Regions from separate parts of the Ramlibacter sp. MAHUQ-53 genome, predicted to be linked through region 1. Evidence: predicted binding sites of a transcription regulator. Region 1 holds the regulator's gene; the other holds the start of a gene.
What was found. Region 1 encodes LexA, which represses DNA repair genes until DNA is damaged. Its sites were predicted from a motif close to ACTGTATNNNNATACAGT; they were not measured.
Positions count from the first base shown of each region.

Region 2: a site for LexA is predicted at 2,212-2,229, ahead of ACT80S_RS01805 (DNA topoisomerase IV subunit B). Genes of this name have one in related genera too.

Region 1 covers NZ_JBQWTS010000003.1:302,315-305,714, forward strand. The annotation lists gene adk (adenylate kinase) at 1-170, shown strand, start outside; gene ACT80S_RS07415 (asparaginase) at 190-1,158, opposite strand; gene lexA (transcriptional repressor LexA) at 1,292-1,966, shown strand; gene ACT80S_RS07425 (hypothetical protein) at 2,093-2,353, shown strand; gene ACT80S_RS07430 (DUF1993 domain-containing protein) at 2,370-2,885, opposite strand; gene ACT80S_RS07435 (D-2-hydroxyacid dehydrogenase family protein) at 3,021-3,400, shown strand, end outside.
Region 2 covers NZ_JBQWTS010000001.1:413,664-417,063, reverse strand. The annotation lists gene dapA (4-hydroxy-tetrahydrodipicolinate synthase) at 1-129, opposite strand, end outside; gene ACT80S_RS01820 (class I SAM-dependent methyltransferase) at 220-762, opposite strand; gene ACT80S_RS01815 (hypothetical protein) at 779-910, opposite strand; gene ACT80S_RS01810 (MFS transporter) at 913-2,145, opposite strand; gene ACT80S_RS01805 (DNA topoisomerase IV subunit B) at 2,265-3,400, shown strand, end outside.

The DNA of each region.
Region 1 (3,400 bases):
CCGTCAAGAAGCGCCTGGAGGTCTATGCCTCGCAGACGCGCCCGCTGGTGGACTACTACGCCACCTGGGCCAAGACCGACCCGGCCACCGCGCCCAAGTACCGCGCCATCAGCGGCATGGGCAACGTCGACGAGATCACTTCCCGCGCACTGACCGCCCTGGCCAGCTGAGGCGCCCGGCCGGCGCGCCTCAGGTGTCGCCCTGCGGGACGCGGGCGACCATCAGGTCCAGCAGCAGGGATACGCGCGCCTTGACCGGCGTGACCGTCGAAGCCTGTGGCAACGGCTTCTCCGCGGCACCGACCACCCGTCCCAGGGCGCAGCGCGTCGAACGCACCACGGCCACCCCGTGGGCCTGCGCGTCGAGCAGGGCCTGCTCCAGCCCGCCCGACACCGTCCCGTTGCCGGTGCCGGCCACCACCAGCCCGTCGATCCCCTGGGTGCGCAGGGCCTCCACGAGGCGGCCGTCCGCACCGGCGTGGTTCAGGACGATCTCCACCCGCGGCCACCGTGCCGGGTCAGTGCCGGCCACCGCCCGTGCACGCGCCGGCGCCTGCGGGTCACCGGCCGCCGGCCAGTCACGCAGGAGGCGCACCGCGCCCTCCTCCACCAGTCCCAGCGGCCCCGCCTCGCCCGAGTCGAAGGCATCGAGGCGGTAGGGATGGACCTTCGCCACCTCCATCGGCCCATGGATGCGCCCGGCGCACACCGCCACCACGCCGCGCGCGCCAGGCGTCCGTGCCACCGCGAGCGCATCCGCCAGGTTCTGCGGACCGTCGGGTGACAACGCGTTGGCGGGCCGCATCGCGCAGGCCAGCACCAGCGGCTTGGCGGGCGACAGCACCCGCTGCAGGAACCAGGCCGTCTCCTCCAGCGTGTCCGTGCCGTGGGTCACCACCACGCCCTGCACGCCGGGCTGGGCCAGCCAGTGGGCACAGCGCGCAGCCAGCCGCTGCCAGGTGGCGAAGTCCATGTCCTTGCTGTCCACCTGGGCCACTTGCTCGGCCTCCAGCGCGACGCCCTCGAGCGACGGCAGCGCCTGCAGCAGCTGCGCGACGCCGAGCTGCGCCGCGGTGTAGCCAGTGTGGTCACCGGGCCTGGAGGCGGTGCCGGCGATGGTGCCGCCGGTGCCCAGCACAACGATTTTTTGGGGAGGCACTTGCGCTTCCTTGCAAAGCTGGTTAAAAATACAGGTACTGGATATCGAAACAGTTGGTTATCCGCACAGTACCTGCAACACAGGGTCGGCCACTGTCTCGATTGGTTCTTCACGGTTTCCGAGGAGGCTCCTCATGATCGACACGCCCAAGCTCACGGCCCGCCAGCAGCAGATTCTGGACCTGATCCAGAGCGCCATCGCCCGCACGGGCGCGCCGCCCACGCGCGCCGAGATCGCGTCCGAGCTCGGTTTCAAGTCCGCCAACGCGGCCGAGGAGCACCTGCAGGCGCTGGCACGCAAGGGCGTGATCGAGCTGGTCAGCGGCACCTCCCGCGGCATCCGCCTGCGGGGCGAAGCGCTGCGCTCCATCAACGAGTCGCGCGTCAAGCAGTTCTCGCTGCCGCTGCAGAGCCTGGCCCAGCTCGCCCTGCCCCTGGTCGGCCGCGTCGCCGCCGGCTCGCCCATTCTGGCGCAGGAGCATGTGGACCAGACCTACTACGTCGAGAGCAGCCTCTTCCAGCGCAAGCCCGACTACCTGCTGAAGGTGCGTGGCATGTCCATGCGCGACGCCGGCATCATGGACGGCGACCTGCTCGCGGTGCAGGCCACCAAGGACGCCAAGAACGGCCAGATCATCGTCGCCCGCCTGGGCGACGACGTCACCGTCAAGCGCTTCCGCCGCAACAAGCACCTCATCGAGCTGCATGCGGAGAACCCCGACTACGCCACGATCATCGTGGAGCCCGGCGAGCCCTTCGAGATCGAGGGCCTGGCCGTGGGGCTGATCCGCAACACCATGCTGATGTAACCCCAGCGATCCCATCCCGGAGCGGCCCAGGTGGCGGGCGTATGGCGTGGAGCCATCACCCTGTGCCGTTCCTTTCCCTCGCAATCCTGCCTGTGTGTCACACCTCGTCGTATCAAGGAGCTTCACATGGCACTGGCCCTTCCCCTCATCGTTGAACTGTTCCAGCCCGTCCAGGCCATGGTCGAGTGGCTGGCGGGCGGCCCGGCGCCGCGCCGTGAGCCGCAGGTGCTGTGCCCTGCGCAGGGCCCCGCTGGCCGCAGCGTGCACGTGGTCCATGTGGTCAACGCCCGCGAGAGCCGCGCCGCCCGCGGCCGCGTGATCGCCGGCCGCATCGACGAGGTCTGCGCCGAGCTGGACCGCCTGGCTGCCCTCGAGGCCCGGCACTGAGCCGCGCCCGCCGGCGTCAGGCGGCGCCGTTGAGATAGTCGGACTTGCCCAGGTCCACGCCGTTGTGGCGCAGGATCGCGTAAGCGGTCGTGATGTGGAAGTACATGTTGGGCAGCACCCAGAGCTTGAGGTAGTCCTCGGCCTTCATCGTGCGGGTGGCGCCCTGGCGGCCCACCGGGAAGGTGATCTCCTTGGCCTCGGTGCCGTCCAGGGCCTGGGGCGGCACGGTGGCCAGCCAGGCCAGCGTGCGGTCGATGCGGGCGCGCAGCTCGTCGAAGGTGCTCTCGGTGTCCTCGAACTTCGGCGCCTCCAGGCCGCTGATGCGCGCCACGCCGAGTTTGGCCGCATCGCAGGCGATCAGGATCTGCCGCGAGAACGGCAGCATGTCCGGGGCCAGGCGATAGGCCACCAGCACCTGCGGGTCGAACTTGCGGGCCTGGGCGTTGGCCACCGCCTTGTCCAGGATGTGTTTCAGGTTGCCCAGCATCTTCTGGAACACGGGCAGGCTGGCGGACGACATGGAAATGCTCACGGGGTCTCCTCGATGGGATGGGTCGGGTCGGGCCGTCCGGCGGCGCGCGCCGCGGACCGCGCGATGCTACCCGGCCTGCGGGCCCATCACCGGCGACCCGGAGCGCCTGGTTGCGGCAAGGCACAATCCGGTGCCATGAACATTGTGATCCTCGACGATTACCAGGATGCGGTGCGCAAGCTCCAATGCGCCAGCAAGCTCGAGCCCTTTCCCGCCAAGGTCTACACCAACACCGTCAAGGGAATCGGCCAGCTGTCCGTCCGCCTGCGTGATGCCGATGCGATCGTCCTGATCCGGGAACGCACCCAGATCAGCCGCCAATTGCTGGAAAAGCTCCCCCGCCTCAAGCTCATCGCCCAGACCGGCCGTGTCGGCGCGCACATCGACGTGCAGGCCTGCACCGAGCGCGGCATCGTCGTGACCGAGGGCGTCGGCTCGCCGGTGGCCCCGGCCGAGCTCACCTGGGCCCTGATCATGGCGGCCATGCGCCGCCTCCCGCAGTACATCAGCACGCT
Region 2 (3,400 bases), on a different contig from region 1:
GACGCCGATGCAGTCGGTGCCTTCGGCGATGTGCCAGTCGATCAGTTTTCGCAGGCTCGCATAGTCCACGCTGCCGTCGTCGTGCATGGGGGTGGCCAGGGCCACGATGCTGCCTGTGATCTGGGTCATTTGGGGGCTCGTCTGAGGGGCTCGTGAAAGGGAACAGCGCATTCTAGCGAGGGCGGGGGGGCCGGCCGTCGCCGCGGGGAGATGACGCGTTCAGCCGGCGAGCCGCAACGGCCGGCCCAGGTCGCCAGGGCGGGGGCGCACCGCCGCCACCCGCTGCACATACCGCTCGGGCCCGGTGAGGAAACCGTCCTCGTAGCCCACCACCCGCAAGCCCTCGCAGGCCCGCAGCAGCTCCCCCGGCTGCAGCAGGAAATCCGGCCGCGAGGGCTTGCCCACCGTCTCGTTGCCGGCGGCGAAGGTCTCGTAGACCAGCACGCCGCCCTCGGCCACGCTGTGCACGATCGCGGGCAGCAGCGATCGCCACAGGTAGTTCGTCACCACCACGCCCGCGAAGCGCCGGCCCGCGAAGGGCCAGGGGCCGTTCTCGATGTCGGCCTGCAGCAGCTCGCCAGCCACCTGGGCCGCGGCCAGGGCCGCCGGGTCGCGGTCCACGCCTGTGACGGGGTGGCCCCGCCCCGCGAACCAGCGCAGGTGGCGGCCGGCGCCGCAGGCGACGTCGAGCACCGCGCCGCCCGCGGGCACGAGGTGGCTCCAGCGCTGCACCCACTCGCTGGGGGCTTCGGTTCCGTGCATGGGAGGGGAGGGGGAATCAGTTGAAACAGGCCCAGAGCTGGTCGGCCAGGGTGACCAGCAGCGCGGGCCGGGTGTAGAGCGCGAACACCGCCCCCAGCGCCGCCAGGGCGGCGGCGTAGGCCAGCAGGGTGCGCGCGCGAGGCTTCATGGTCAGGCGGCCTGGGCCTGCGTCTCTTGCCGGGGCTGGCGCGCGATGGGCGCCTCGCGCACCGGCAGGTTCACCAGCGCGGCGAAGACGCCCAGGGCGATGGCGATGTACCAGACGATGTCGTAGCTGCCGGTGCGGTCGTACAGCAGGCCGCCGAGCCACACGCCCATGAACGAGCCGAACTGGTGGCTGAGGAACACGAAGCCCCCCAGCATCGACAGGTGGGCCACGCCGAAGATCTGGGCCACGGTGGCATTGGTGGGCGGCACGGTGGACAGCCACAGCAGGCCCATCACCGCCGAGAAGATGTAGACCGACATCGGCGTCAGCGGCGCCCACAGGAACAGGGCGATGGCCACCGCGCGGCCGAAGTAGATGGTCGCCAGGATCTTGCGCTTGGCGAGCCGCTGGCCCAGCGAGCCGGCGATGTAGGTGCCGAACACGTTGAACAGGCCGATCAGCGCCAGCGCGTAGCTGGCCACCTGCGGCGTGAGGCCTTGGTCCTTCAGGTAGCTGGGCATGTGCACGCCGATGAATACCACCTGGAAGCCGCAGACGAAGTAGCCCGCGGTGAGCAGCTGGAAGCTGGGGTACTTGAAGGCCTCGCGCAGGGCCTGGCCCACGCTCTGGTCGCGCCGGGGCGCCGCGCCGCCGCGAAAGCCCGGCTCGCGCAGGCCGAAGGCCAGGGGCACCGCCAGCACCACGGCCGCGGCCAGCAGCATCAGGGCCTGTTGCCAGCCGAAGCTGGCGATCAGCAGGCCCTCGGTCGGCACCATGAGGAACTGGCCGAAGGAGCCGGCGGCGGCCGCCACGCCCATGGCCCAGGAGCGCCGGGCCGGGTCGACCTGGCGGCCGATCACGCCATAGATCACCGCGTAGGTGGTGCCCGCCTGGGCCGCGCCGATCAGGAGGCCGGTGGTGAGCGTGAAGCCCAGGACGCTGGTGCTCAGGGCCATGCCCAGGAGGCCGGCGGCGTACAGGAGGGCGCCGCCGGTGATGACGCGGAAGGCGCCGAAGCGGTCGGCCAGCATGCCCGCGAAGACGCCGAAGACGCCCCAGGCCAGGTTCTGCACCGCGAGGGCGAAGGCGAAGGTCTCGCGCGTCCAGCCCTGGGCCTGCGTGATCGGCTGCAGCCACAGGCCGAAGCCGTGGCGCACGCCCATGGACAGGGTGACGATGGCGGCGCCGCAGGCGAGCACCTGCACCATGGAAAGCTTGGGGGGGGAGGACGTCATGACCGGGCGACTGTACCCAATCGCCTCCTTCCCCGCTGTCGTGAGGGCGCCAGGTGCGTCGGGTAGACTGTGGTTCCATACAGCCCCGAGGCTGGCCCGCAACTACAATCGCCGCTCCCATGGCAAGCAGCAAACCCTCCACCGAGTATTCCGAAGGTTCGATCCGCGTGCTCAAGGGCCTGGAGCCCGTCAAGCAGCGTCCCGGCATGTACACGCGGACCGACAACCCCCTGCACATCATCCAGGAGGTGTTGGACAACGCCGCCGACGAGGCCCTGGCCGGTTACGGCAAGCGCATCAAGGTCACCCTCCATGCCGACGGCTCCGTCAGCGTGGAAGATGACGGCCGCGGCATCCCGTTCGGCCTGCACCCCGAGGAAGGGGCGCCGGTGATCGAGCTGGTGTTCACCCGCCTGCATGCCGGCGGCAAGTTCGACAAGGGCAAGGGCGGGGCCTACAGCTTCTCCGGCGGTCTGCACGGCGTCGGCGTGTCCGTGACCAACGCCCTGGCCAAGCGGCTCGAGGCGGTCTCGCACCGCGAGGGCCAGGTGGCCCGCCTGGTGTTCGAGGGCGGCGACGTCACCGAGGACCTGCAGGTGCGCAAGGCCCAGGAGGGCGACCGCCGCCAGGGCACCAGCGTGCGCGTCTGGCCCGACGCCAAGTACTTCGAGTCCTCCCAGCTGCCCCTGAACGAGCTGGCCCACCTGCTGCGAAGCAAGGCGGTGCTGATGCCGGGCGTGGCCGTCTACCTCGTGAACGATAAGACCAAGGAGACGCAAAGCTGGCAGTACAAGGGCGGCCTGCGCGACTACCTGATGCAGACCCTGCCCACCGACCCGGTGATCCCGCTGTTCGATGGCGAGGGCTATGCCGAGGACAGCGAGACCTTCGCCGAGGGCGAGGGCGCGCAGTGGTGCGTGGCCTTCACCGAGGACGGCGCGCCGGTGCGCGAGAGCTACGTCAACCTGATCCCCACGTCCGCCGGCGGCACGCATGACAGCGGCCTGCGCGACGGCCTGTTCAACGCGGTCAAGAGCTTCATCGAGCTGCACTCGCTGCTGCCCAAGGGCGTGAAGCTGATGCCCGAGGACGTCTTCGCCCGCGCCAGCTACGTGCTCTCGGCCAAGGTGCTGGACCCGCAGTTCCAGGGCCAGATCAAGGAGCGCCTGAACTCGCGCGACGCCGTGCGCCTGGTCTCCAGCTTCGTTCGCCCGGCGCTGGAGCTGTGGCTGAACCAGCACGTGGACTATGGCCG